DNA from 4 places in the Paenibacillus allorhizoplanae genome. Region 4 is predicted to be linked to each of the others. Evidence: riboswitches for the same ligand, from Rfam matches in the RefSeq annotation. Region 4 holds a riboswitch; each other region holds the start of a gene.
The links. Region 4 has a riboswitch for cyclic di-AMP ahead of L6I86_RS17485 (C40 family peptidase). Riboswitches for the same ligand answer to the same signal wherever they lie in the genome.
Positions count from the first base shown of each region.

Region 1 (7,263 bases), on a different contig from region 4:
GAGCTTGAAACGACGAGTGGAACGAGCACGAGCAGCACGATCCATAGGTACGGATAATCTGTCGGAAGACGCTGTAATGTTTTTGCATAATAATAGGAAGAAACGATGACAAGAAACAACAAAAAGCCGATAAAGTTACTGCGTGCGGCATACTGCCAATATCCCATGGATTCCTTCCAATAATGTTGAAAACGCTGCTTCCATAATGCATGTGTGTTAAATGCAGGTGTACTATCCGTTATGTAACTCATGCCATGTCTCCTTGAACGAGCTTGTAGAAGATGTCGTCTAATGACGCCTGAGGCAGCGCTGTCTGGGCGCGTAATTCGACTAAATCTCCCTGAGCCACCATGTGACCTTTGTGGAGAACGACATAAGCATCGCAATATTTTTCAATTGTAGACAAAATGTGTGAGGAAATGAGAAAGGATGCACCTTTCTTCTTCATTTGAACCATGAGATCAAGCAAGGAACGAATCGCTAAAGGATCGAGTCCGAGAAAGGGTTCATCGATGATATATAAAGAGGGTTCGATTAGGAAGGCATTCATGATCATGACCTTCTGCTTCATCCCTTTAGATAAATGACTTGCGAAGCTATTGAGCTTGTCTTTCATTTGAAACTGCTCTAATAAAGATCGAGAACGGGTTTCATAATCCGCTTTAGAAATACCGTAAGCCATCGCTGTTAGCTCGAGGTGTTCACGAATCGTAAGCTCTTCGTATAACTCCGGACTTTCAGGTACATATGCGTATGTCGTTCGGTAAGGCAATGGATTTTCGGCTAATGTTAAATCGTTAATGCGAATGGACCCTTTTTGCGGTTGAAGCAGCCCGAGAATATTTTTGATGGTGGTACTTTTCCCTGCACCATTGAGTCCGATTAGCCCCATCATTTCACCTTGACGGATCGAGAAGGTAAGGTCATGAAGAACAGGTTTGTTGGGTAAATAACCACCGAATAAAGCGTTTACTTGCAAGATGGGACCCATCTCAATTGCCTCCCTAAATAGCAAATTTTTGGTATTTTTCAATCAAATACTTCCAGAATCATTATAAACAAATTTGCATTTATAGCCTAGTTTTGACCATTATACACTAAAAAATCGCGTATACGTACGTTAAAGTTAGATACGTGTAGATATAAGTGGGTTATATATGAAAAATAAACGAAATTTAAGCGATTTAGCCCTTTTTAACGGGTGTTAATCCCTTTACAGGTTGAGATTAACAGCGTAATATACTTTTCATAATAACTTAATATCCAATTTGCCAATTTTCCATTCGCTGAGTTCCAAATGTGGGAACGGGGGAACCACTGCAAGCTTAATGAGCATTCCAATGCGGTTAAGTAAGCAGACAGTAATAGGGGTGAATCATAGACGTCAAACAAGCAGTTTGCGTCTACGTAGGGCGACTCTCACGTCCGAATCCGTCAGCTAACCTCGTAAGCGTAAGAGAGGTAACGATTGTCGTGCGTGCTATTTGTATTTCATTATGCAAACTAAGCCAGCGAGAAGAGTCCTCTTCTTGCTGGCTTTTTGTCCTCATTTAGGGTTATACACAGATCATAAGACATAAAACAACCCGGAATTCATAGGATGATGAATAGGTAAAAGGGGGGGACGACCAGATTCAGCGGAATAACTTGCTGATGATGGCGAGCGTTAAGTTAAACTAAAAACCTTAGTCGCGTCAAATTAATCATGCTGTAACCTGGCGGCGAGGCTTTGAAGGAGGACCGAAGAAGTGGGCAGTATCTCAATTAGCGAGACCCATGTAAAACGATCATCCAGCATGTCCTTCGCATTGCGATGGAAGCATGAAAACTTGCGTTTGATTTTAAGCCTAGCTATAATCTCAATCGCAATGACTTTCATGTTTTTGGTGTTGTTGTACGGAACGGCTACCAAGAGCGTATCCGTGGTTGTTAATGGACAAGAAACTATTGTGCACACGAAGCAATGGGTCCTGCAACGCCTACTGGATGAACAAGCCATAACGATTGGTGAGCACGATGAAATTTCAGCTTCACTCACGACCAAGCTCAAGGGTGGAGACAAAATTGTTATCGAGCATGCCTCACCGATTCAATTGACTGCTGATGGAAAGACCACCACTGTTTACACAACTGCAAGAACGGTAGAAAGTGCATTGCAACGTTTACATATTGCACTTGGGGAGAACGATCGTATTTCTCCCGAACCGACGTCCGCTCTTACCACTGGCGATGAAATCAAGATCGTCCGTGTGAAAAAAGAGACGGAGGAAGTCTCTGAACCGATCGCATTCGAGACAGAGAAAAAGAATGACGCATCTTTACTCAAAGGGAAAGAGCAAGTGGTCCAAGAAGGTAAAGAAGGCGTATTGGTCAAGAAGAAAGAAAAGACTTTCGAAGACGGTGTTTTAGTCGCGGAAGCAGTTGTGGGTGAAGAAGTACAAACAGAAAGTGTTAAGAAAGTAGTGTCCGTAGGCACGAAAAATCCTGTGGTTGTTCTCTCCGCCTCTTCACCGAGTGTGGATGAGGTTTCCAAGAATGGTGTGACCTTCGGTTACAAGCAAATTCTCAAAAACGTGAAGCTTACTGCTTATTCAGCGGACGCTGCGTCGACAGGCAAAACCGAGGGCTCGTCTGGGTATGGTAAAACCTACACAGGTACTACCGTGACTGAAGGGCGTACAATTGCCGTCGATCCGAAAGTTATTCCGCTTGGTTGGTGGGTGTACATTGAAGGGATTGGTTTCCGTCGTGCTGAGGATATTGGCAGCGGCGTGAAAGGCCAAATGATCGATGTATATTATGAAGATCACGGATATGCAAATAAATTCGGCACGAAGCAAGGGTACACTGTGTATGTGGTTGGCCCTACAAAACCGTCCCAAAACTAACGTGTAAACGGTAGTTTCGACGGGAACACTACAATATACACGTAGCTTGGCATCTGCCTGCGCGAAAGAAGAGGAGACCCCTCTTCTTTTTCTGCGTACTGGGGAAGGAAAACGGTGATGATAAAAGAAATGATCGTTGTGGAAGGTAAGGACGATACAGCTGCGATCAAGCGGGCTGTGCAGGCGGATACAATTGAAACAGGCGGCTCCGCCATCGGACAAGCCGTACTCAAGCGAATTGCACTGGCTCAGCAGCGCAGAGGCGTCATTATATTCACGGATCCGGATCACGCAGGGGAACGGATTCGCAAAATTGTAGCAGCCAAAGTTCCTGGCTGCAAGCATGCTTTCATTACGCAGGAGCAAGCGGCGTATAAAGGTGACATCGGTGTCGAGAACGCGACGCCGGAGACGATCCGTCAGGCGCTTCAGAGCCTGCGGACAGAGTATAATGCAGCGGTCTCGCAGCTGACGATGGAGGATCTGATCGCGGCCGGTCTCATCGTGCATCCGGATGCCGCAGCTCGCCGTTTGGCCGTGGGCAATGCGCTGGGCATTGGTTATTGCAATGGCAAGCAATTTTATAAGCGCTGCGCAATGTTTCAGATTTCACGAGAGGAATTTGAGGCTGCGCTTGAATATTTGAATCAGTAGAATCCCTAGAGTCACTAGAACCCTATAGATACGAGGTCTATACTATGAATATAACCGGACAAGAGGTTGTTGTAACAGCAGAAGATGTAGCAACACCAAGTAAAACAAAACAAATTATTAAGAAGAATGGTCTCGTGCTGAAAAAAAGCTTGGGCCAGAACTTCTTGATTGATCAAAATATATTGAGCAAAATCGTTATGGCTGCTGAGCTTGGGCCTACAAAGGCTGCACTCGAGATCGGCCCCGGCATCGGCGCGCTCACACAGCAGCTAGCCAAGCTGGCTGGCCGCGTGCTGGCCGTCGAGATCGATCAGCGTCTGCTGCCCATCCTGGACGAGACGCTGGCTCCTTACCCCCATGCCACTGTCGTTCATGGGGATATCTTGAAGACCAACCTGCCGGAGTTGTTCCGGCAGCATTTCGAAGGCATGGAAGGCGTCAGCGTTGTCGCCAACCTGCCTTACTACATTACGACGCCGATCATCATGAAGCTTCTTGAAGAGAAGCTTCCCCTGGAGAATATCGTCGTGATGATCCAAAAAGAAGTGGCCGACCGCATGGCGGCTCGTCCGGGCACCAAGGATTACGGCAGCCTTAGTATTGCCGTGCAGTTCTACTGCAAGCCGGAGCTCGTCACGATCGTGCCTCGCACCGTCTTCGTGCCGCAGCCGAACGTCGATTCCGCTGTTATCCGGCTGCGTGTGCGTCAAGTGCCGCCTGTTGAAGTGGCGGACGTGGACTTCTTCTTCGCTGTTGTCCAAGCGTCCTTCGTTCAGCGTCGCAAAACCCTGTATAACAACCTCGCGGCGAGGTTCTTTACCAAAGAGAATAAGCCTGAGCTGGAAGCGTTGCTGCACGGCATTCAGATCGAGCCTTCACGCCGGGGTGAAACACTCAGCATGGAAGAGTTCGCGCGTTTGTCAACGGCGCTTCGTGCGCACGGCTGCAAATAACCCGCACCAAATGCCTAGTCTCGCCATAGGATACCCTTAGGAGGGGATTTGTGCGATGAGGCAAGGAGATTTTGTTACCCGTATTTCCTATGGCGGCGACGTCGTGTTTAAAATTGAACGAATTGAGCATCTCAAGGCCATTCTGAGGGGTGTCGATTTTCGGTTACTTGCAGATGCGCCGCTCACGGATCTGACGAAAACGAATCCTAAGGAGACCTTAGATCATCCACGGTCAAGCTCGCCTGAATTTCGTGAGTCACTGCGTCGACTTGCGGTGTCCCAAGTGCAATTGCAGGAGAAGAATCAGATAGCCGTCAACCATAAACAAAAATCACAACCGGCTCATAACAGTTATTTTGAAGTGCCGGGAAGAGTTCTTCACTTGGATGGCGATCCGAGTTATCTGCGAAAAAGTATGCAGCTCTACGGCGAATTACGCGTACCGGCAGAAGGGTTCTTCATTCCTGAGGCACAAATGGCGGAAGCGCTGCAAAGATTGCTTCCTCAATATAAACCGGACATTGTTGTCATTACGGGTCATGATGGTATTTTGAAAAATCGGCAAAGCGTGAGCCCGAGCAATCTGTCGAGCTATAAGAATTCCCAAAACTTTGTGAATGCGGTGCGAGTGGCTAGACAATTTGAGAGGAATCGGGATTCCTTAATTATTGTGGCGGGTGCTTGTCAGTCGCATTTTGAAGCGTTATTGCGGGCTGGGGCTAACTTCGCAAGTTCTCCTGCACGAATACTTATTCACGCCTTAGACCCTTTGTGCATCGCTGCTAAGCTGTCCTATACCCCAACAAGAGAAACGATTTCGATGTTGGATATTATGGATTTAACGGTGACAGGCCTGGAGGGACTAGGTGGGGTTGAGACGCGCGGTAGCTATCGGATGGGTGTTCCTGGTATTCAGCACACAGAAGAGTCTGTGTAGCTGGATTAGGCGTCTCTAGAAGAGGGGATAGGGCAGTAGTCATTTTAAGCTAATGAAAGCCTTTCTGATTCGTGTGATTCATAGAAACACTTTTTGTTCTGAACTCCGTGTGGGTGATGACAGGAAGTGTTCTTTTTTTGTCCTCATCAGGCAGTAGTTCCTTGGTATTTGCTCCATATTCGTATGTACAAGGGAAAGAAGTTTCTCCTTAACTGGAAAAGTGTGAATAATTTGCGAACATTGGTGACAACCTGAAGGGAGGAGAAATCGGAAAACCTATAAAAATGCCGTTGACAACGGGAATAGGGTGCTGATATAATATTTGCCCTCATTTGACATGGTGGGGTGAATGGGTTATAATTGACTAGGAAAGAGGTGGTAGTTGACAATGGCAAAAAATGCGCTATTGGAAATCAAACGCAGTTTGGAGCCCCATGTTGGGCAGAAGATCATGTTGAGAGCGAATGGTGGCCGTCGTAAGACTGTCGAGCGTTCCGGTGTTTTAGAAGAAACCTACCCTTCTGTGTTTATTGTGAAATTAGATCAAGAATCCCATGCCTTCAAACGAGTGTCATACAGCTACGCCGATATCCTCACCGAGTCCGTCGAAGTTACCGTATGCAACGATGATGGTCAGGTTCGCATCACTTACATACAGCATTAGCTTAATAGCGTTCCGATATTGAACAGGCCTCTGTGGCCTGTTTTTGCTTTGTATCTATCCTAACGATCAGGGCATACTATTCGAAATCGTCATTCAATCACTGCTTATGATGGTTGCAGCGTTCATTGTGCGCAAATGATAAGGAGGATTTGGTATGAGTCGAAGAAGAAGTGTGATGTCTGAGAGTTTTAAATATGAGTTAGCGAAGGATCTTGGTTTCTACGATGTCGTACAGCGAGAAGGCTGGTCAGGGATTCGCACGAAGGATGCAGGGAATATGGTGAAGCGGGCGATTCAAATTGCACAGGAGCATTTGGCCAAACAATACGTTTCGGCTCCGACCAACGCGCACACCCCCTCGTCTAACTATCGTCAGACGACCGCTAGTCAGCCGGCATTTAACGGACAGGGACATACAAACTATTCACCGTCATATAACAGTCATCATCAGCAACAAATGGGCACAGCGAATTATCCGCCGGCTGGCTACCAGCAGTCTAATCAGCAGTCCGGACAAGGCACGCAACGTCCGTATTACAGCTAAAGCAAATGCTTTAGCTTTTTTTTTATGCTTTTGTTATAATATCGGGGTGGCTAACGAGCAAAAGAAGGTGATCGGATGAAGATTTTTGAGAAAGCACCGGCTAAAATTAATTTGTCTCTTGATGTTTTACATAAAAGGCCAGACGGCTACCATGAAGTTGAGATGGTTATGACGATGGTGGATTTGGCTGATCGGATCGAAATGCAGGAGATGGCACGTGACACGATTATCATATCGAGTCAGGCGGGGTACATTCCGCTCGATGAGAAGAATCTAGCCTTTCAGGCTGCACGTCTCATTAAAGACCGCTACGACGTCAAACAGGGCGTCTATATTCACTTGGACAAGCGGATACCTGTGGCTGCAGGTTTAGCGGGCGGGAGCAGCGACGCGGCTGCAACATTGCGAGGGCTCAACCGTCTCTGGAACTTGAATATCCCAAATGAGGAGCTTCAAGTGCTAGGTGCAGAGCTTGGCTCGGATGTGCCTTTCTGTGTGACAGGAGGAACTGCTCTTGCAACAGGGCGTGGCGAGAAGCTGGAACATATCTCAGCACCGCCTCAGTGCTGGGTTGTCCTAGCGAAGCCGCCTATTAATGTGTCGACCTCAGAGATTTACGGAAA
Region 1 covers NZ_CAKMMW010000032.1:12,218-19,480, forward strand. The annotation lists gene L6I86_RS31800 (ABC transporter permease) at 1-251, opposite strand, end outside; gene L6I86_RS31805 (ABC transporter ATP-binding protein) at 248-991, opposite strand; cyclic di-AMP (ydaO/yuaA leader) riboswitch at 1,275-1,468, shown strand; gene L6I86_RS31810 (3D domain-containing protein) at 1,749-2,888, shown strand; gene rnmV (ribonuclease M5) at 3,006-3,542, shown strand; gene rsmA (16S rRNA (adenine(1518)-N(6)/adenine(1519)-N(6))-dimethyltransferase RsmA) at 3,587-4,495, shown strand; gene yabG (sporulation peptidase YabG) at 4,551-5,432, shown strand; gene veg (biofilm formation stimulator Veg) at 5,821-6,096, shown strand; partial or broken gene L6I86_RS31835 (small, acid-soluble spore protein, alpha/beta type) at 6,251-6,421, shown strand; gene ispE (4-(cytidine 5'-diphospho)-2-C-methyl-D-erythritol kinase) at 6,716-7,263, shown strand, end outside.
Region 1: it holds a riboswitch for cyclic di-AMP, as region 4 does, so the genes downstream of both, L6I86_RS31810 (3D domain-containing protein) here and L6I86_RS17485 (C40 family peptidase) in region 4, are expected to answer to the same signal.

Region 2 (7,263 bases), on a different contig from region 4:
CTATCCCCGTAGCCACCACCACAGCAGCTCGTTTTGCTTGATTGTTCGTACCTAAAGCGATTCTTACCTTATTGTCAAACATATGAGATCACTCCTAACTCCTAAACGGATCAATGAAATCCATAAGTTCTAGTATATCATGTTTTTATTTCTAATAAGATTAGTGGCGAGATGTGCTTTTTCTGCTCAGTACTAAATGTGTGCGAAGTTGGGCATATTTGTAAAAAAACACAAGTTGATGAAGGGGACAATGGTGCTGCAAGCATGGGGAATATTCTACTCATTACTTTTTATATCCTGACCATCATCACTTTTTTCGTTATAAAGCGAAAGTTGCAACTGTTTGAAACAATCTTTTGCTGGTTAATTGTACTTTTACTACATGGTGTCTACTTTATGATTATCACCTTGAATTATCAGTTATTGATTCCTTCGCCTCGGTTGCCGGATATCATCTTAAGAATCGTATATCAACAAGTGATTACGCCGATTATTGTGATATGGGCTATGGAGCAGTTCTTAAAAATACGTGGATTATTGTACAAGACTTTCTCCATCTGTATGTTCTCAATCTTTCATATGGTATTAAAATTTTGTATGCAAAACTTAGGAATTGTTCAGTACTCTGAAGAGTGGAGAGTATCTTGGTCATGTTTGGAAAGCATCTTGCTCCTTATTTGTACAGGAGTTGCACTACTATTGTATCGTTTGGTTATGCGAAAGGAAGGAATGCCATTTGAGTCATCTTGAGGTGTTATTGCAACGTAATACGCTATTTACACTCGTATGCCTCGTGTTAAGTTATGGTTTCATGTGGGTTTTGCCAAGCAACATGCCTAAATCTGTAAGTATCATCATGATGCTTTTCAGTCTGAATACGGCCAAAAGTTTGGATACGATCATTGCCGTACCACCCTTTGACCTCTATAACACGAATATATATCCGTATTTCGATCTTGCAGATATCCTAACTTGGTGTTTATATCCTGTCTTTGGTTATTTTTTTGCTTACTATTACATCAGGTTCCGTATTCGTGGGTTGATGATTCCTGTCTATATTCTATGTAGTTCATTAATAGGAACAGCCTATGAATCTTTAAATGTTTATTTTGATGTTTTTCAGTATCGACACTGGAAATTAAGTTATTCTTTTTGCGTCTATCTCATCGTGCAGACACTGTGTGTTCTTGTATTTACAAAGCTGAAAAAGCATTGGATTGATCAAAAATATCCATCGACAAGGAGAATCGATCGAACTTGAGTTCTTCACAAGACCATCCGCCACGGAGACAGCAAGCTTTATTAAGTATGGACGGTTTAAGCAGCCTGCGCTGGCAGGATCCAAAGTTAATAGCGTGGTGGTCGGTATCCTTTCCAGGATTCGGTCATTTCCTGCTCCATCAATTTATACGCGGATTTCTTTTATCAGCATGGGAAGTGGCCATTAATTCACTTGCTAGAATCAATGAGGCGATCTATTACTCCTTCAGTGGGCAATTCGAATTGGCGGCACAAGTTATTGAGCCAAGATGGGCATTCGCCTATGCCATCGTTTACTTGTTCGCGATATGGGATAGTTATATCAAAGCGATCGAAGCGAATAAGCAATTCCATCTGGCAAAGTTGGAGGGAGCAAGAATTACTTCCAATTTAATTAAACCTTGGACGATTACGAATATAAGCTTCAAGAGACCTGGAGCAGCTATGGTCTGTTCTTTCGTTTTCCCTGGACTTGGTCAGCTATATAATAACCGACTTGCTTTAGGATTCTATGGCGTATTCTGGTGGTTTATTTATATGACTATGTCACGATCACATGAAGCCACCCTTTATCTCATACTGGGTAAGTTGTCCAAATCGACCGAACTGCTAGATCCACATTGGCTATTATTTATGCCGTCAGTCATCGGAGGCGCTATGTATGACGCATTTATGACAGCGCAAGATCATAATCGACTTTTTCGTCTGGAGCAGAAGCAATACCTAGCAGAAAAGTATCCACATTTTCCATTACGTCTGTTTGAGAAGGAGAATGACCCGCATGCTGATCATTAGTACTTTTGAGCACTCGATTGAAGTGGAGGAAGCACTAGCTGTACTTGAACAGATGGGTCTACCTCGTAATGAAATCATGACCGTCATGATGGATAACTATATGGACATACCCGATCATAATTACAATTCAAATCCGAATAAGAAAACGCTGGCCTTTGAGGTTGGTATGGCAACATCTACGGCATTCACTGTCATAGGGATAAGTTTTGGCTTCATTCTGTACTGGGGACCTATTATTTGGGGAGTTATTTGCGCCATTTGCGGATTTAATATTGGGTATTGGCTAACCCGCATTATGCAAACTAAGATATTTAAACATGTTATAAGGAAAAAAGAGCGATTACCTGAGCTGGCAGTCATTATTCAATGCCATGAGGAACGATTAAAAGAGGTACAGCATGTGTTGTGGGAATATCAAGCGTTATCCGTAGGCAAATTATAAAATAGAACATATACAAGCTTGAGTATTCAAGCTTATTTTTGCTGTAGAAAGAGGCTACTGGATTTATATCCAATAGCCTCTTTTTTTACTATTACGCGTATTTTTATTTCATTTTAGCTAAGTCATAATCAAACCACGTTCGCATTTCACCAGTAGTCAGATTCTCAATCGTGTTGTTGCGATGTTTAATGAAAATGTTTCTGTTCTTATCCAAATAATAATCGCCAAAAACATAGTCGGATAAACGTTTTGTTTCTAATTTCGTATTCAGTGTGTACAGTCCAGCCGTGTCTTGCTCAGCATAATCCTTATTCGAAATGCCATTCAGTACGATATAGAGGCTTCCATCTGTAGATGCAGGATTGGACAATGAAAGATTAGTTATGCCTAATGCATTGACATCTAATTCATGAAGCCGTTCATTGACCATGTGAAGAGTTCCTTCTTGGTCTAGCAAGCCAACGCGGGCGCTACCCGAAATAAAGCCATTTCGACTAGGTAATTTAGCAGAAGCAATCCACACAGTACCGTCGGGGTTCGGGATGACGCGGTCTAGCTTTTGATTGAAGTCTTCGAGTCGTGTCACGTTCCCATTTTGAATAAGAAATGTATACGTCGTGCCATAATTTGGACCAATCGCGGCAATCGGTAAGGTCAAATTAATGGATAAGATAACCTGTTGATCGCCAGCAGGAAAAGCCGTGTACGTATGTTCAGGTGCTCCCCAGGCTGCCGATTCCCAAACATCGGAGTCTGTTAGTGTGTGTACCTTTACATTACCGTAGTACAAATCGCGATCTTTACGCACTAACTCTACCGGTTTACCAGCAAATGGATGTGGAGATGTAGAAAGGCTTTTGATGAATTGATCTTGTTCTTCATTGTTTTTCCATTCGATTTGATAGTTGCTTTTATCCATCTTCAGCATGGACTTTGTACGGTCCGCTGAAAGCAGGGAGTAGAAATATAGTGAACGATGATCGTCACCTATAATGGAATAGATGGCATTTTGCCCGCCAACTAGCGATAGCCCTTCATCATCACTCCATTGGATGTCAATCTGAAGAAGATCATGGACAAATCGCCAAGTTAAAGGCATATAAGTCACATCCTGATACGTTAGAAAGGGGTAAGGCTCTGTTTTATTATTGATTTCTATTTGATTCATCGTGATGGGTACATCGGAAACTTGGACAAAGTAACTGTTTGCATGACTTTTGGTTGTTAGATCCTGTTCAAGTGGGGTTTGATGAATTGGCGGCGGAGTGTTCCGATTTGACCAAATCTGCAATCCATCGGATTCACTCCAGTTGTATTCAATGCCGAGTGTTTGGAAATTGTTCCACGTCATGGGTAGGTAAGTGATGTCTTTATACACCAGAAACGGGTATTGGCTATGGGTAATATCCATGTCTTGACCATTGATTTGAATTGGAAAATAGGGCAGAGATGCCTTCACAGATACGCTTGCTGAAGCTTGCATTGGAAGTATTGGTAACAACCCACACATCAATCCGAGTATGACAAACGAGCATTTTATGGCAAATTTCTTCAAAACATCACCCTTTTCTAAGTTAGTATTGCTACTGATTAGACGCAGAATGATGGGAAAAGTTGTATGAATGGAGGAGGTATTATCCAGATCGTGTTGTTGATGGAAAATTTTGAGTCATGATCTCATTGATTTCCCATGTTACAATCGTTGAGATCCAAGCTGGATCCAAAACTTAGAAGGCCGAAGCTTTTTTGAAGCACGGGGGAACCAATCTTTGGGGTGAAGTCGCGTTATGCGCGGCCGGGTGATTACTCTTTGATCCGAATCCGACAGCTAACCTCGCAGGCCGCAAAAAGGAGAGGTTTATAGTGATACGTTACAAGAAGCTTATTGTTACAGGTGCATTAGGTTTGACTGTCCTGATGGGGGCGAACGCAGCATTTGCTGCTACGGGAACGCACACGGTAGCAGGCAACGATACCATGTGGCTAATCTCTAAGAAATATGGCGTCAGCCTTACTTCGCTGATTAAAGCGAATCCACAGGTAGCCAATCCGAACGTGATTTGGTCGGGGATGAAACTCAACATTCCTGGAAGCACGGGTACAACTGTTGTGACGAAACCACAGGTTACGCCAGCACCTACAGTTACACCGACACCAACGCAATCCACTTTTGCTAGTCAAGTGGTTACCTTAGTAAACCAGGAGAGAACGAAGGCTGGATTGAAGCCTTTGACCAGCAATAGCGCCCTTACCGCGATGGCGCTGGATAAAGCGAAAGACATGTACAGTAACGGATATTTCGATCATACATCGCCAACTTACGGATCACCTTTTGATATGATGAGCTCCTACGGCATTCATTATTCCTACGCGGGTGAAAATATTGCTAAGGGTCAGCAATCCCCTGCAGCCGTCATGACAGCATGGATGAACAGTATCGGTCACCGTCAAAACATTCTAAGTCCGAACTTCACACAAATAGGTGTTGCTTATTATAACGGTGAGTGGGTTCAGGAATTTATAAGTAATTAAAAGGTAAATGTGAATCGTGGCAGTCTCCCTTGGGAGGCTGTTTTTTTGCATGATGTCGAAGGAGATAGGTCGTGTGTGTCGAATTGGAACTCAATTAAAAGATTGGAGTGTTAAAGAAAATTCAGAACACGGTAAATTTGCAATTAAGTTCCCAAGAGGTGCTCATCATGATTAAAATACTAACAGAAATTGAAATTGAAGCATCCATTGATGTTTGCTTTGACATGGCAACGAATATTGATATCCATACGCAGACTGTGTGGCCACATACCAAGGAACGAGCGATAGCTGGAACAACAACTGGCATGGTTCGTGGAGGGGATACGGTTACGTTTGAGGCGAGACATTTCTTAATTAGGCAAAAACACACGTCACTCATTTCGAATTATGTTCGACCTTACCATTTTGTTGATGAAATGTTACAGGGTACTTTCAAAAGTATGAGGCATGAACATGAGTTTATTGATTTAGGGGACAGAACGTTGATGAAAGATACGTTAAGTTTTGAGGCTCCACTGGGTTGGATCGGCAGGTTGGTCGAGAGAGTTGTGTTGAAGAGATATATGACACGATTTTTGAACTATCGGAATGCGCAGTTGAAGATTTTAGCTGAGCGAAAGTAAAGAAAGGAGAAAAGAAGAGAGGGGATACAAATGAGATTCTATATTGCATCCAGTTTCAAAAACATCGACAATGTTCGAAATGTCGCGCAGCAATTGAAGTCGAGGGGATTTATTCAAACTTACGATTGGACGACACACACAGGTATTAATGCACTGCAAGAGCTCGCGGCGATCGGTGCGAAAGAGAAAAAAGCTGTGTTGAGTGCAGACCTCTTCATCATCATGTTACCAGCCGGGAAGGGAAGCCATGTCGAGTTGGGCCTTGCTCTCGGAGCGGGGAAGACTATTTTCATGTATTCTGCAACCAATGAGATATATGATATGGAAAAAACGTGTACGTTTTATCAACTGCCAGAGGTACATAAAATCATTGGAACGATAGATGATTTGGTTTCAACAATCAAGCAAAATAGCCGGTTAACTAATACGGGGGAGCCATATTGAAATAGTAAGGGAACCTAGGTATACATAATTTCGAAGTAATAGGCTCATATTGGCAGCCAACGGAACGTGACAAATAAACCGAAAACGGAAGCCAATGATGTATATCTACATCATTGGCTTCCGTTTTTTTAATCAAATATCGCCTCAAACCGCTTCTTAAACGTTTGAAACATCCACAAATTCACTGCCCACAAGTCTGAAACAGGTTGCTGTGTAAAAGGCAACACTGGCATATACGGCGGCGGCCCGAATTTCGGCGTGAAGGTCATCGTAACCGCTCCAGCATCGAATCGGTGCTGACAGATCGTCAGCCACAAGCTGATGAAGGTTTCCACATGCGCGGCAAATTCTGGTACCCGCGGGTCCGATACCTGCGGTCCTTCCGGATAGCCGACGCGCCCGTGAATGTGGATGGCGCGTGCTAAGCTCAGCTGGACGTCCGCATCCTCCGGACTCGGCATGCTTTCGCAGGCTGCGCACCAATGGCTGAAATCGGCGCCGATTGTAAGCTCCGGCAGCTGCTTCAACACGGCCGCCGTTTGCCACGGCGTGAAAAAAGCTCTCCCGCGATGCGTTTCATGCGCGATTGGAATCCCGATCTCTTGCTCCACACGAATCGCCGCTTCGAAAAAACGCAATTGCTCGTCAGCAGACATACGATCAGCAGCGCTGTGCGAATTGATCAGCTCGGGCCGCAGCTCGGCTGCACGTAACACCTGCTCACGAAAAGATTGAATGTGATTTGGGCCCCGTGTCACCACTTGTGCGATGAACGACAAATTCATGGCGTCCAAATCTTTTCGAAACTGACGATCATCCTTAACGTCGGAAGGAGGCGTGTACTCGACACCGTAATAACCGGCCTCACCGATTTGCTCTAATTTCCCGTTCCACAACCCGTTCCATTCCCAAAGCGATTTATAACCTCGTAATTTCATCTTCATTGCTCCTTATCCATAGTCCAAAGACATATCTATGAGTATAGGACAGGATAAGATTGTAAGACTTATCGTTTCTTCAGAAATACCCAACGTATTTTCACCAAGAAAGATGTCTATAAGCGGTAGGGGATAAATTCGTCCATCGTTTGAATTGTTTGCTGAATTGCGACAAATCCTTGTATCCCAGTTGTTCGGCGATATACTCGATAGAATGAGAGGGGTCCAT
Region 2 covers NZ_CAKMMW010000002.1:227,761-235,023, reverse strand. The annotation lists gene L6I86_RS03620 (DUF84 family protein) at 1-82, opposite strand, end outside; gene L6I86_RS03615 (hypothetical protein) at 752-1,261, shown strand; gene L6I86_RS03610 (hypothetical protein) at 1,258-2,055, shown strand; gene L6I86_RS03605 (hypothetical protein) at 2,042-2,497, shown strand; gene L6I86_RS03600 (hypothetical protein) at 2,601-3,980, opposite strand; cyclic di-AMP (ydaO/yuaA leader) riboswitch at 4,221-4,355, shown strand; gene L6I86_RS03595 (CAP domain-containing protein) at 4,361-5,029, shown strand; gene L6I86_RS03590 (SRPBCC family protein) at 5,197-5,652, shown strand; gene L6I86_RS03585 (group-specific protein) at 5,683-6,096, shown strand; gene L6I86_RS03580 (sugar phosphate isomerase/epimerase family protein) at 6,225-7,034, opposite strand; gene L6I86_RS03575 (helix-turn-helix transcriptional regulator) at 7,135-7,263, opposite strand, start outside.
Region 2: it holds a riboswitch for cyclic di-AMP, as region 4 does, so the genes downstream of both, L6I86_RS03595 (CAP domain-containing protein) here and L6I86_RS17485 (C40 family peptidase) in region 4, are expected to answer to the same signal.

Region 3 (7,263 bases), on a different contig from region 4:
ATATGCGTGACTTGTATCCTGCCCTGCTGGATTCCTTACGACTGCGAGGCTTATCGGCGGGAACGACGATTTATGTCAATAGAGGAAGGGTTGGCTGTATGGATGCCATCGGGGATCTACTGAATCCGGAATGTCTTGTGCTGCTTATCGGTGAGCGACCTGGTCTTGTGACAGCTGAGTCGTTAAGTGCGTACATGTGTTACAAGCCAAGAACGGGGAGAACGGATTCGGATCGGATGGTTATTTCGAACATTCATCGCGGTGGAACGCCTGCCATGGAAGCGGGTGCGTATATTGGGGGAATGTTGGAAGAAATCCTGAAGCAGCAAACGAGTGGCATCGATTTCAAATGAAAAAGCCCGCTCGCGAATGCTTCAAGAAGAGAAGCTTTCGCGAGCGGGGCTATTTTCTCAGGTGGGAAATAGTCCTAGTAGAAAGTAGCAAGAATGATAACCAACAATACATAAAGAACAAGAACTAGCCCTACGGAATTTCCGTATCCTGGCGTTCCACCAACTACAGCTGACATAGTATCCCCTCCGGTTTTGTAATAATGTGGGTTAAACACTATACAGCATATGTAGGTGGGAACCCTGTTGATTGGACATATGCCCTTATTGGGTGGAACATTCACCTACAAAAAAAGCTGCACATGAGTATGTTCTCATGGCAGCTTTCTTCTAATTTAATTAGGTATTTGATACACTTTAATCTTCTGGAAGCCAAAGCTTTGTAATGATTTCCTTGAGCCTGGAATAAAGATGTCCATTCGATTTCCTTTAATGGATCCGCCCGTATCAGTTGCGTAGACGTACATGCCGCCTTTGGGAAGTCCGCTAAACGAATAGCCTTCAATATAAAGCTTCGTACCAAGTGGAATGACGGAAGGATCAACAGCTACTGTGCCGATCGCTAGTGGATTGCCCATGTAATCAATGGCTCCATACCCGCCATTTTCAGAAGGATCTGCCGAATAAGCTGTAGATTCAAATACTTGATAATCAGGTGCATGGTGCGCGCCATCTTTACTTAAGATAGCTAGATTACTGCTTGCATCCCACTGTACAGGTATGCCTGCGGCTGTGGAAAGGAAGCGAAGAGGCACATACACACGTCCATTTTGATACTGAGAAGCTCCGTCTAAGATAACCGTTGCATCATCAACGCTTGCTTCTTTTTGCCCTGAAACCAAGGTAATCGTATGATTGTCGTTATTTAGTGTAACCTTAATCTGATTACCATCTTTCTGCCAGTTTACCGTATATCCGAGCTTCTCCGTTACGAATCGAAGCGGGACTTGGGTCGTGTGGTTGCCATCCAGAAATGGCTGTGCATCAGGAAAATGGATCAGGTCATCATTGACTTGCACTTTCACGGCCATTTCAGCAGCTTGAGCGGGCGCTGTAAATGGGGAAAGAAAGCCTCCTGCCAAAACTGTTAATGAAACAGCAAGGCTAGTTAACCCTTTGGTAAGCTTATTCAATTGGTAATCCTCCTTCTTGAGCCTTCGAGGTTAGTTGACGGGTTCGGGAAGAAGGTTCTCCCTAGTCTGCTCCAAGCTGAAGCAAATATTCACCCCAAGTATTTCGTCCCCCGTACTAGTGCCTAATTTATGCGCTAGACTCGGCTTCAAATATTTTAGCATTACTGGCATGCTTGGACAACGACCAATATATGGGTGTGACCGTTCATACTAGACTTAGGTCTAGGTTCGAAAACAGTCGATAGTCGGTTTTAGAACCTCAGAAATTGAGCTACCATAAGAGTATGATGATGGATGAGGGGCGAGTGAACATGAACAATAATAAGAATCGGGAAATTGATCCTACTAATATATTTGATCGTATTGGCAAAATGGCTGAAACCGTCTGGCAGGAGACCATCGGCAAAACGAATCCAGGCGCTTATGAAGGCAGCCAGATAGCTCAGCTTGAGGAGCGCTACGAGGACGCGTTGCAGGCAACGATTGCCTTACGGAGTAACATCGCGCGAGCGGAAGAGATGGCGAAGCTGCGCGGCGAGCAGGCTGAGCTTGCGATGCGTGCTGGCGAAGAGGATCTCGCGCGGCTTGCCCTGCAAGAGAAGCTGCGCGAGGAAGCCGCGAGCGAGCACTACCGCGCGCAGTACGCGAGCAGCCAGGACTTGTGCCTGGCGCTCGCAGAGGAACTGCGCGGGCTGCGTACGGGGCACGCAGCGGAGGATGTGCAGCCGCGCGGCGGGCTGCACGGTAAAGAGGCTCGCGACACGTGGCGCGAGCTGGAGGTCACCGGCCGCGAACTCGGCCGGGAGGCGTTGCAGGGGCTCCGCGTGGCGGGCCGCCTGTCAAAGGAGACGCTGAAGGAAGCCGGCGGCAACCTTCAGCATGAACTGCGCGCGCTGCGCAGCAAGCTGCAGCACGAGTGGCAGCAGGAGCAGCGTTCTCGCGGTGAGAGAGATCCGCGCGACAGCAAATAGTCCTGGACGGTGACCTCCACGAAAGCAAACCCTTGATCTATAAGGATTTGCATCTTGGAGGTCGTCCATTCTTATGGTATGCTAGGAATCGTATGAACGAAAGAGAAATGGCAGCCAGAGGAGGTGCATCGATGGGAGAGGAAACGAAAAATAACCGCAGCCGGAATACAGCGCTTGTGCTGATTGGAGCCGGTGTTTTTTTGCTTCTGGAACATACCATAGGCTTTTTTCCCGTTATGGCCGTAATCCTTATTTTGCTGGGCATTCATCGTGTTCGTTCACGCAAAGAGCGCAAGGGTTATGTGCTGATGGGGATAGGTGCCGTCATTTTATTCGGTGATCATCTCACCATTGTCATTTCGGTAGTGTTGATTTCATTAGGTTTGTTTTTCATTCGATCCAAGCAGGTTCATAAAGACGATACGTATACCCAAAAGCAAAAGATTGTCGATAGCGTTCGCCTAGGCCGAGAGCCATGGATTCAACGGAATACCTCGACGTGGTACTTGGTGGGGGAAACGTATATGGATCTTTCTATGGCTATTCTAGAACAGAAAGAAACGACAGTTATCCTACAGGGTGTTGTAGGAGATATTGATATAAAGGTGCCAGACGATATCGGCGTTTCCGTTACAGCTTCCGTCATGCTAGGTCAGCTTCAAATCGCGGAAGAAAAAGAGTCAGGTGTGATGAACAAGGTTGTTTGGCAATCGCAGAATTATGGGCATTGCGACCATCGGGTGAAACTCATTCTTTCTTTCATCGTAGGAGATATCAAGGTCAAAGTATTGTAACTTTCTTTAGGGGGTTCTTCACCAAGTGGACGGCTACAAACGACGATTAACGAACATGATCTGGCGCAGCATGGGGGAAGCCATCCTTTTTAGCTTCGCCGTTTTCGGAGCTATGCTGTATTTTCTGAATTCAAGACATTTGATCGAGCCATTTACCAGCTGGCAGCAGGGTGTCAAGTTCTCGTTCTTGGCCTTATTGATTCTGGCTGTCATTGGTGCGGTTTTCGGTTACTGGAACAGTTCTAAGGTGACACGCAGGCTGGAGCCGATGATGGAGACGATGATTCTATTAGAAAAAGGGACATTTGCCCGAGAAGGCTTTCAAAACGGGGATGATGATGAGATTGGCCGTTTAGGCGAACAACTCAGCCGTATTATGAAGCGATGGGAAGAGCAAGTGACCTCCCTTCAACGACTGTCGAATAGTAATGCTGAGCTTACCGAGAAAGCCAAGCTTTCGGCGGTTATTGAAGAGCGTCAGCGCTTGGCGCGCGAGCTGCATGATGCGGTAAGTCAGCAATTGTTTGCTATATCTATGACAGCTACGGCTGTTGGACGTACACTGGATAAAGATTTTGAGAAAGCGAAGCGACAGATTCATCTGATTGAAGAGATGGCTTCCGTCGCTCAATCCGAAATGAGAGCCTTGTTGCTGCATCTGAGGCCGATCCATCTCGAAGGAAAACGACTGTCGGAGGGACTCGTTGAGCTCTTAAAGGAGCTAGCGGCCAAGGTTCCGATGGTGATCAGCTGGGATATGGATGAGGAAATCCGCTTAAACAAGGGGATCGAGGATCATTTATTTCGAATTGTGCAAGAGGCGCTTTCGAATGCCCTGCGTCACTCTAAGGCGAATAAGCTGGAAGTGAAGCTGCTACATCGTTCAGACGGTATCCGATTAGTGATCCGCGATGATGGTGTTGGTTTTGAGCTGGATGCGAAGAAGCTAACTTCTTATGGCATCGTGTCTATGAAGGAACGTGTGAACGAAATCGGTGGGTCGGTGGATATTATTACAGCACCAGACCGAGGGACACGTATTGAGATTCGAGTACCAATCTTAGCAACCGATCCTCAATTGATCGAGAATTAACATCGTACATAGAGAGGAAGAAGCGAATTGGACGACACCTTAATCAAAGTACTACTAGTCGATGATCATGAGATGGTCAGAATTGGACTTGCAGCTGTTCTAGGGACGGAAGATGGGATTGAGGTCGTTGGCGAAGCGAGCAATGGCCACGATGGCATTCGTTTAGCTCAAGAATATCGTCCTGATGTGGTGCTGATGGACCTTGTTATGGAAGGTATGGATGGCATCGAAACGACAAGAAAATTACTGCAACTATATCCTGATTGTAAAGTCATTGTATTGACTAGCTTCTTAGATGATGAGAAAATGTATCCAGTTATTGAAGCGGGTGCCTTTAGCTATTTATTGAAAACCTCGCGTGCCTCCGAAATCGCGCAAGCGATTAGAGCCGCGGCCAAAGGACAATCGATTCTGGAGTCGCAGGTGGCTTCGAAAATCATGAATCGCTTCCGTCAACCAAAGCCGGTTGCGGAGCCCCATGAGGAACTAACGGACCGCGAGATGGAAGTACTTCGCTTGATTGCGAAAGGCAAATCGAATCAAGAGTTGGCTGATGATTTATTCATCGGTGTGAAGACGGTGAAATTCCACGTCACCAACGTTCTATCCAAGCTTGGCGTAGAAGATCGCACGCAAGCGGCGATTTATGCCTTTAAGCACGGACTGGCGGAATAAGGCAAGGGAGCGATAAATGTGAATGTAGTCAAACAGATTTGGAGCTGGTTTGGTTCCATTGCAATTTCCTTTGTATTAGTCGTCTTTTTAGGTGTTTTTGTGTTTCAATCTACGAGAGTTAGCGGTCATTCGATGGATCCGACATTGCATGATAGTCAACGCGTGTATGTTTCGAAGCTTTCGCATACGTTTCACTACGAACCCAATTATGAAGATATTGTCATTATCGACTCTAGGGTTGAGATGAAGCGGACTTTTAAAAATGATTTATTGGACAGCCCATTGCTTAGCTTATTTGTTCGAGGCGATGATAAGCATGTATGGATCAAACGTGTGATCGGTAAGCCAGGGGATCAGCTTGAGCTGAAGGATAATCAGATGTACCGCAACGGTGAACTGCTGAACGAGTCTTACATCAATGAGGAAATGAGAGCGAACGGGAACAAAAAGTGGACCGTTCCAGCTGATCATATTTTCGTGATGGGGGATAATCGGAACAATAGCATGGATAGTCGCGTCATTGGCTACATTCCTATTGATCATGTGCTAGGTAAAAAGCTATTTTAAATGGAAAAGGCTGTATCCCCCGTAGATGATTCTACTTGGGGATACAGCCTTTTTGTTCCTCACATCTTCGCATCCAGCAATATCCCACGCATCGGAACCGGCAAATACGCCTCAAGCTGAGACTGATACTGCCCAAATGGCTTAAGTGGCGATGCGGAGAGTTGAAACAACGAGACGGAAGGCAGCTGCTGCAGACGATCAATACGGCTTACTAACGAGCTTGCGAAGTTGGTGAGATCAAGCAAGCTTTTAGGATGAATGCCACCAGGTTGATTAAGTTGCTTCTCTAATACTTCAGGTTGTAGCATCAACTTGCCATTATCACTCTTGGTGATGCCAAGATCGTGCAATGTGCCCGACTTTGCTGCCCTTTCCAGACTTTGAAGCAGGGCATGACTCACGTAGTCAGGTGAATCCCCTAGCTGATCTTGCAACTCATTATATGTATGAATAAACGTTTGAAGGTTCTGGGTGATATCGGCTTGCAACTCTTTCGTCGGGGCGTACGCAGTCGTGTTGACGAGCGTCTGAGCGGATTGCTTGACGGTTTCCGTAGATTGAACTAAGCCAGCAACGTCTTTGGCAGCCCTCTGTGCGAACTGCTTGTAGGCGAGTTGCTCATAAGGTAAATCCAACATTCGTCGTATGGTATTCGATTTACCACCGGTGACTGCACTTACAGCGCCAACACGGTAATAATCTTTATGAGTTTGATACCTGTTCACCGCCATGACGGATGGATAAGCATTGATCATTACGATCACCTCATTTCGTATACGTTAAGTATATCACCCCAGTAGACTGGGGTAAATTGGTACTTGTGGGGTCAATTACAGGTTTACCAACATAAGATAGCATTATTGCTTCTTGTGGAGGCGGTGCCATGTGATACGCAAACGGTTGGCTACCATTGACGACCCCGCTATATATCGATTAGTTGTTGAACAATTAGTTCCTTTTTCCAGAATGTATGATTCAGGTAATTCTGTGACATACTCAGAGATCCGTAAGCGACTGAACGCCAATAAAACGTTCGTCATCGCCAAAGGGTACAAACGGCCTTACGGCTTCATTTCCGTCATACGTAAATCGAGTAAGCTCTTCATAGATATGCTGGCTGTTGATCCGCGTGAGCAGGGCAAAGGCATTGGACATACACTTATGAAAGCTGCAGAAGACTACGGTCTTAGTGAACGTTGCCATACGGTGGAGCTATTTGTTGATGACAGCAATCCGAAGGCAATACGATTTTATAGTAAAAGAGGGTATGAGATTGATTCTTATGTACCTGATCTTAGCTGTTACCGTATGAATAAAAAGTTGAAACGTTGAGGAAAGGGCTGTAGATGAAGTATACATCCACAGCCTTAATTTCCGTCACTCACTAAACATGGCGGCAATATAGTCGATTTGAATATCTACTGGACCCGTGGGTCTAACCGGTGGCCCTCCAAAACGGATGAGACCGAAGGAAGACAGCTGATCTTCTGTTGATGGCTGAGTCGGTGCAACAGGTTGAGCTTGCTTCTTTTTCCCCTTTTTGTTAAGCGTGGGCTTGGTACTTTTGGAAGAGGACTTCGTGTTCGCTTGTTGATTGTCATTTAGGATGAGCTTGTTTTTCTCTACGCGACTGACGATTCCATATATCTCAGAGCCATTCGTTAAGAAGACAAGAACAGG
Region 3 covers NZ_CAKMMW010000009.1:222,760-230,022, reverse strand. The annotation lists gene eutC (ethanolamine ammonia-lyase subunit EutC) at 1-353, shown strand, start outside; gene L6I86_RS17210 (sporulation protein YjcZ) at 428-529, opposite strand; gene L6I86_RS35680 (stalk domain-containing protein) at 686-1,483, opposite strand; cyclic di-AMP (ydaO/yuaA leader) riboswitch at 1,488-1,639, opposite strand; gene L6I86_RS17195 (PspA/IM30 family protein) at 1,795-2,454, shown strand; gene liaF (cell wall-active antibiotics response protein LiaF) at 2,586-3,248, shown strand; gene L6I86_RS17185 (sensor histidine kinase) at 3,274-4,341, shown strand; gene L6I86_RS17180 (response regulator transcription factor) at 4,369-5,016, shown strand; gene lepB (signal peptidase I) at 5,035-5,583, shown strand; gene L6I86_RS17170 (hypothetical protein) at 5,643-6,338, opposite strand; gene L6I86_RS17165 (GNAT family N-acetyltransferase) at 6,469-6,915, shown strand; gene L6I86_RS17160 (hypothetical protein) at 6,961-7,263, opposite strand, start outside.
Region 3: it holds a riboswitch for cyclic di-AMP, as region 4 does, so the genes downstream of both, L6I86_RS35680 (stalk domain-containing protein) here and L6I86_RS17485 (C40 family peptidase) in region 4, are expected to answer to the same signal.

Region 4 (7,263 bases):
TTCCATCTCATCTATGGAGCGCTGATCCCTTGGATCTTGTTTTGTTGCGTAAAATACTTCTTTAATAAACGTATCTGTTTGGTATTCCCTAGCCCCTTTGAAATGGTTATACGTATGAAAAAATTGTTTAATCACAACCCGAATGTCTTCCGGTATGGCAGGACCTGTTTCCACGTTATACATGCGATCTGTTCGACCCGACAATTTAATTTTATGAAACCAGCTTTTCCAGACACTGACTTGCATGTCGTACGCGTCACCTACTTTCTTCCAACCATTGTTCCATTATAGGCTATAATTCTCAAAAATTCGATAAAAATCGCACAAATTCGCGCAAAAAAAAGAGCATCTGCCGCTTTGCCTTCCATACAGAAAGACATAGCGAACATACGCTCTTACACCGGTACTTATACCTGATTTCGTAACTATCTTATAACACCCGTTTGGCACCTACATATCTCGAGCCCCAATAGGAGCTAGCGAGACTATCAACCGTTACACCAACGGACGTTGTCGAGGAAATGAATTGATTATTTCCGATGTAAATGCCTACATGATTGACGATACCAGAAGCAAAGAAGACGAGGTCCCCCACTTTCAAATCCGTCACTCTTGCCCCCGCTTTATCGTACATTTGCACGGAGGTGCGTGGCAACTCGATCCCTTTGGCCTCGTATACATAACGAACGAATCCTGAGCAATCGAAGCCCTTAGGTGTAGTTCCTCCCCATCGGTAAGGTGTCCCTTTAAATGTCGTTGCTGCTTGAATAATTTGAGCTGCAATGGATGACTGAACGACCTTGGCCACTGGGGCTGCTAAAACTGCTGGTGGCGGTGCAATCCAGGCTGGCTTATGAGTCTTGCCGTCCACTTCCACGATGGCGATTTTATTCGCATCGTTCCACTCAATTGCAGAACCAAACGTCTCTGTAACAAAGCGTAGAGGGACATAGGTACTCCCCTTAACCAAAGTTGGACTGCTCTCTAATTCAACTAACTTACTGTTCACGACCGCTTGCTCATCGTCCGTTGTGAGTTGAATCGCCTGTTCTTTGTTCTTAAGCGTGACGACGACTTCATCGCCTTGCTTCGCCCATCCCACTTGGTAACCTAATTTCTCCGACAACACACGTAGTGGCACCTGAAGTGTACCTTCCGTATCAATAAACGGCTGTACTTCCGGGAACTGCACCAATTCATCATTGACTTGAACCTTCACTGAAGAAGTGTCTGGGACAGCAGCATGCGTGGATGGAGCGGCGAACAGAGAATTGGCTGCGCCTAGAAGAGCGCATGAACAAATAAAGCTTTTGGTAAAAAGTTTCAAAACGTTGTGCCTCCTTGAAGCCTCCGAGGTTAGTTGACGGGTTCGGGAAGAGGTTTTCCCTAGTAAGCCCCATTAGCCTATGGCTAACTGAGCATTCATTCACCCCAAGTAAAGAAGTCCCCCGTACCAGAGCTTTCGATGCTCTGAGATTCGGCATTTTTTGTCTATGTTAGACTAGCATAGTTCGTTTTGCCCTGACAACTTTTGCGAGATGGTAAGTGTTTCCTTTTCTATGTAAAAGCACACAAAAACAGCCGCTCTTCTCAGAGCAGCTGCTTATACACTTCGGTAAACAGGATATGCTTACTGGGATTAAACTCTTTTTCCGTCATTGGACTAGGATAACTCATAATGTTGAGAGGCAATGTGAGTTGCCCTTCTCTGAGGGGAGGCTGCGCATAAGGGAATAGGTTCAAATGGAAACCGCAGCGCTTATAGAATTCAATTCTCCGCGTAGCATCTGAGGCAGTCGGAGGCTCGACTTCAAGTACGATAGGCGTGCTTGTGCGGCTCATATACGTCGTCAGCATTCGCTTGCCAATCCCACCACCTCTTGTGGCGGCATTGACTGCGATATGTTCCACGAATCGAAACGTGCTAAAGCTCCAACTGGCCAAGAAGCCAAGCAGTTGCCCTTGTGCATCTCTCTCGACATCGATGCTGTAATTAGGATGAGATAACAGCGCCCGCTGACCTTCATATGTCCTTATTTCGGTTACAGGAAAAGCCGCTTCCATCAGCTCGAATACCTCTTCAAATGAATCCACTTTTTCCATCTGTCAGCACCTTCCTTCAAGTTAGCTATAGGTTATCCAACCAGGAAGCTTCTTACTTCAGTCCCTACCATTTTGAGAAAAAGGCATGTGCCGCAGCGTGGGAGCCTGGAGGTGTCGCATGTCCCATGAAGGGGTACACTTCAATTGATTTGTGTGCAGATTCGATTCGGTTATACGCAGCAAAAATGGCTTCTGGTAAGCAGCACGTATCCTTCAACCCTACCGTAACGTGAACAGGCTGCTGAATACGATCACCCAGATTCATGATATCGAAATAAGAAACTGTTCGCAGTACATCCGGCAGATACTCTGGGAACCGAGTAACGAATTCAGCTGCCTCACTAAGTGAGCTCACCGATTGCAATAAACCTAAATCCATATGGCATAGATTCGGTACATGGGCAATGGTTGCCCGAATACGCTTCTCTAGCGCAGTTACGAGTAGGGCGAGCCCCCCGCCTTGGCTTCCACCGTATACGAATACACGCTCACTGTCGATCTCTGGCTGCTCTAACGCGCATTGCACAGCACGCAAAGAATCGATCGCAACCGCTCGATAATAGCTCGTCTCGGCGTCTAGAATCCCCTGTGTAATCCATCCCCTGGTCATGCCTGTCTCCTGTGGCAGCAGATTACCGCTATCGCCACCTTGCCCGCGTACATCAACTGCAAGTACCGCATAACCCATAAGCAACCAAGCTGCATGATCTTCAGGTCTTCCTTTGGAGCCCGTATAGCCTGGGAATGTAACAATACAAGGTACCTTAGACTTGCTCTCCGCATTAGGCAGTAACAACCAAGCATGAATTGGTGTTTCTGCAGCACCCTGCAAGACGATCTTATTCACTTCCGCTTGTACAAAAGGTGATGCCACCGACTCTCTTGTATAAGAAGCTGCTTGCGTAGCTTCCGCGTATGTGCGCTCCCAGAATGCAGCCAGATCAGCAGACGCCGTTAACTCCGAATGATACTGATGTAACCCATGAATACGATTTTCAATAGCGTTCATTTCGGTAAGTCCCCTTTGCATGTTTTTCCCATTTTAACCTAGATACACGTGTATGACTATTGGAAAATATGAAAAAAACTTCTAACATAGTTCCTTCGAGGATGAGCGACTGCGTAATTGCTGATAAACTCTCACTCGTTCTTATCCAGCGACAGTTCACGATTGTCCAACCTTTGCGTTCTCGCATCTCTCCATGCAAAAACAAAAGACCACCCGAAGGTGGTCTCTTTCTTTCTTAAGCGGGCGGCGGGAATCGAACCCGCGCGATCAGCTTGGAAGGCTGAAGTTCTACCATTAAACTACGCCCGCATATAAAAAATTCTAAAATGGTCGGGACGACACGATTTGAACATGCGACCCCCTGCTCCCAAAGCAGGTGCTCTACCAAGCTGAGCTACGTCCCGTAGTGAATATAAAGTGTAAATGGCGCGCCCTGAGAGATTCGAACTCCCGACCTTTTGATTCGTAGTCAAATACTCTATCCAGCTGAGCTAAGGGCGCAAATATTGGAGCGGAAGACGGGGATCGAACCCGCGACCCTCGCCTTGGCAAGGCGATGCTCTACCGCTGAGCCACTTCCGCACGGTGTAATTTCTCTTTCGCTCAGCAAGTGTTTCTCTGAGGCGACAAGGAATAATATATCAGGTATTCAAAACAAATGCAACTATTTTTTATATTTTTTTATTATTTTATGAAAACGCCGCCAAATGGCAGAACTTCCCGAGCTATGCGGCGCAGCAAGCTATCCGATTTCATATGCTCATCCAACTTGGGATCTGGTTTACAAGGCTGCATAAGCACATGACCATGCCCCGTAATCTCCCAATGATAATTCATGTGCTGGCTTGCTAATGTATTGCCATACACACATAGCCGTAGATTCGCCTGCCGCGGATACGCCACCAGACAGCTAACATCTATAAACAAAGGCTGCTTCGGATCTAAAGCCATCTGATGCAAAGGACCTGCTGTTAATAAACCTAGCGTACCTGGGCCATGAAATTGCATTTTGACAAGATCCTGCGTAATCAATGTATTCTTGACGCTCTGGAGATGCGTTGTGAAGGTCACACCTTCCGTATAGAAGAGAACATGGCGAAACTCAAACAAGAGGTCATCTTCCGCTTCTAAAGGCACTACAGCCAAACTATACGCTTCAGGCAGTCCCATAAGTAATTGGCCTGGTCCTCTCACACGTGATTGGATCAAGCGCTTTTTCCTATACATACCAGGAAGCTTCATCAAAGCATCCTCGCGCAGCTCTGGCATCCCTTGAAACGCTACAATTTGGTTGGGATGAAGGACATAAACTGCTTCGCCATACTCAAGCTGAAGCGTAGCCATCCTAGCTTGCAAACTCGCATTTTCAAAGATGACCTCCATGACACAACCTCCTCACACTAGCCTGCTAACGCAGCCCGCGTTTCTGTCTACGCCAAACGAAAAAGCGAAACACACGTCCAAGCAAGAAATAGCCTACAACCAACGCGGCAGCCGTAATCACCATGTAGGTTATTTTGCGATTTCGTTTATCCTTATCCAGAGCTACTTGTTCCATCGCTTTCAACCGTTCTTGTAACTGCTCGTTGTCCTTCTTGAGTGCCTCGTTCTGACTGAGGAGACGATCCTCAATTTCTTGAGACTGTCTCACGGCTTCAGACAATTTGTCCTTCTGCTCTTCTAATTGCTGCTTCGTAGCTTCATAATCCTTCTGAATCTGCTCTACATTGCTTGGCAATTGGTAGATTTCTTTTACCCGATCCAGCCAAGAGGCATGGGCAGCGGGCGTTGGATACATGAACCCAATAATGATGATAAGGACACCTAAAGCTTGTCCAAACCTAGATATGTGACGTATTTGCACCCGCTATCCCTCCCCCTGGTTGGCTGCTCGACATTATGTTCTATTTTACAGCAAAATTCACCCTATCACCACTTCTACCGCTTCTACAGGATATCGCAAAATTGTTTTCATTTTGGCAGGCTCTATCTTCCTCGGATCGGATAAGTAAATCTCATGATGAAGACCACAGTACCTTAGCTGATTGTCCTCTATAAATTGCTCCATTCGAGCAAGTGTCTCTGGTTCTGTTGCATACGGACCTACATGCAGCATTTGGACACAGGTTCCCTCATTCAAGGATTCATAGCCAACATCAGATATCACCTTCAGCTCCTTTTTCTTAGCCATTGCAGTTGTACGCGCTTTTTCCACAATCTCAGCTGACACATATGTCGGTATGCGAATCAATAACTTCCAATGCCATTCTTCCCTCGGTACCTCCAAGGCAGTTCGGGGATCTCCATCAACCCACCATTGCCCTTCCAGCTTCGCTACTGTGAAATCTTTCTCCAGCTTCTTGTAATGTCCTTTAACGCCGTACGCGACCGTATACAGTGCTTCTGTGGCGTTAGCAAAGGTTGCACCATCGGGATCTCCTTTGCCTACAATGGTTACATAGGAAATAGGTTCAAAAACAACGAGTTCTGGCTTCGTTGGAGCTGTGTAATAAGCTTTATAGGCCTTGGCTAGATCTAATTTATTCATGATGCACTTCCTTTCCTTTTCTATTACTATATAAAATGAACCCTGACAACCTTATGTCAACAAACAGAAAAAACTTACCTTTCGCAAAATTGCGAAACAAGTAAGTTTTTGTCTCATGAATAGGGTATGTAATTATTCCGCAGCTGGCGGCGTGAAGGAACGTTGTGCAAATTCCGCATCCAACATGTAGAAAGCATTGCTATCTTTATCGATACGTTTCAGCTTGTTGATAATGCTATCGAACATCGCTTCTTCTTCAACCTGCTCGTCAATGAACCATTTCAAGAACTGCATCGTCGCATGCTCTCTATCATTCAATGCCAAATCGGATAGGTGATAAATCCGTTTCGTTACTTCCTGCTCATGCAGGTAAGCATGTTCAAAAGCATCCAAAATCGATTCGTACTGATTCACAGGCGTGTTCATACCAGCAAAGCTGACTTTTTTCCCACGGTCATTAATATATTTAAAAATCTTCATGGCATGGAACTTCTCTTCTTCTGCTTGTACTTTAAAAAAGTTCGAAAATCCATCCAAGCTTTCCGCAGCGCAATAACCAGCAATAGCTAAGTAGACGTGCGCGGAATAAAACTCATAATTCATCTGCTCATTGAGCGCTTCTGTTAGTGTATCGTTTAACATCTGTGCACACACCTTTCTGTATGGTTATCTCTTGCGTATTCCCCATACATACAAGATTAACAGAATTGTGCATAGAAATACAAACGGAAGTAACAATTTCACCAGATTTAGGTTCAAGCTGTCACACTTTTGGCCTTAGATGCCGAGATTATTTCCTTTAGTTGAGCATACAAATGGTCAGGTGACTCCGCGCAAAGCAGCTTCTTCTTCCCGATCATCGCAATACATTCTTTCTTGCAATGTCTGCAATTGCCGAGGCAATCTTTCTTCTTCTGCTTCAAGTCTGGATACTCGTGCTTCAATGACTTATATATTTGTTTCGATCCGAATTTCTCATTTCTGCAGCAGTATTTAATCGTTTTCAAATGCGATCTCCTCCCGCCATTTCGCGTCAATCACTACTCTTGATATTAGTGATAATAATAATCAATGTCAACCATATTTTATATAAGCTTGTATGCAAAAAAAGAGCTTTCTTCCATCCCGTTAAAGGATGAAAGAAAGCTCTTTTTGTTTGGATGCGCGTAGAGGGACTTGAACCCCCACGGTCGCCCGCTAGATCCTAAGTCTAGTGCGTCTGCCAATTCCGCCATACGCGCATGCTGGTAAATAAGGCAAGTGGTGAGTCATGTAGGATTCGAACCTACGACACCCTGATTAAAAGTCAGGTGCTCTACCAACTGAGCTAATGACTCATATTGTATAGATAAAAAATGGCGGAGCTGACGGGATTCGAACCCGCGGTCTCCTGCGTGACAGGCAGGCATGTTGGGCCACTACACCACAGCTCCACACTATGTAATTCTCCTCTTTGTAAGAGGTTGGTTGCGGGGGCAGGATTTGAACCTGCGGCCTTCGGGTTATGAGCCCGACGAGCTACCGGGCTGCTCCACCCCGCGACAATACTAGCATGATATTTAATATTCCCAGAGAAAATTCAAGACATCCAAACTTTCTTCTG
Region 4 covers NZ_CAKMMW010000010.1:519-7,781, reverse strand. The annotation lists gene L6I86_RS17490 (hypothetical protein) at 1-246, opposite strand, end outside; gene L6I86_RS17485 (C40 family peptidase) at 431-1,327, opposite strand; cyclic di-AMP (ydaO/yuaA leader) riboswitch at 1,331-1,493, opposite strand; gene L6I86_RS17480 (GNAT family N-acetyltransferase) at 1,591-2,103, opposite strand; gene L6I86_RS17475 (acetylxylan esterase) at 2,168-3,112, opposite strand; tRNA gene L6I86_RS17470 (tRNA-Gly) at 3,351-3,421, opposite strand; tRNA gene L6I86_RS17465 (tRNA-Pro) at 3,440-3,516, opposite strand; tRNA gene L6I86_RS17460 (tRNA-Arg) at 3,537-3,613, opposite strand; tRNA gene L6I86_RS17455 (tRNA-Gly) at 3,620-3,694, opposite strand; gene L6I86_RS17450 (AIM24 family protein) at 3,797-4,495, opposite strand; gene L6I86_RS17445 (tropomyosin) at 4,521-4,976, opposite strand; gene L6I86_RS17440 (GyrI-like domain-containing protein) at 5,034-5,660, opposite strand; gene L6I86_RS17435 (ferritin) at 5,793-6,302, opposite strand; gene L6I86_RS17430 (DUF1450 domain-containing protein) at 6,416-6,667, opposite strand; tRNA gene L6I86_RS17425 (tRNA-Leu) at 6,822-6,901, opposite strand; tRNA gene L6I86_RS17420 (tRNA-Lys) at 6,922-6,997, opposite strand; tRNA gene L6I86_RS17415 (tRNA-Asp) at 7,017-7,093, opposite strand; tRNA gene L6I86_RS17410 (tRNA-Met) at 7,125-7,201, opposite strand.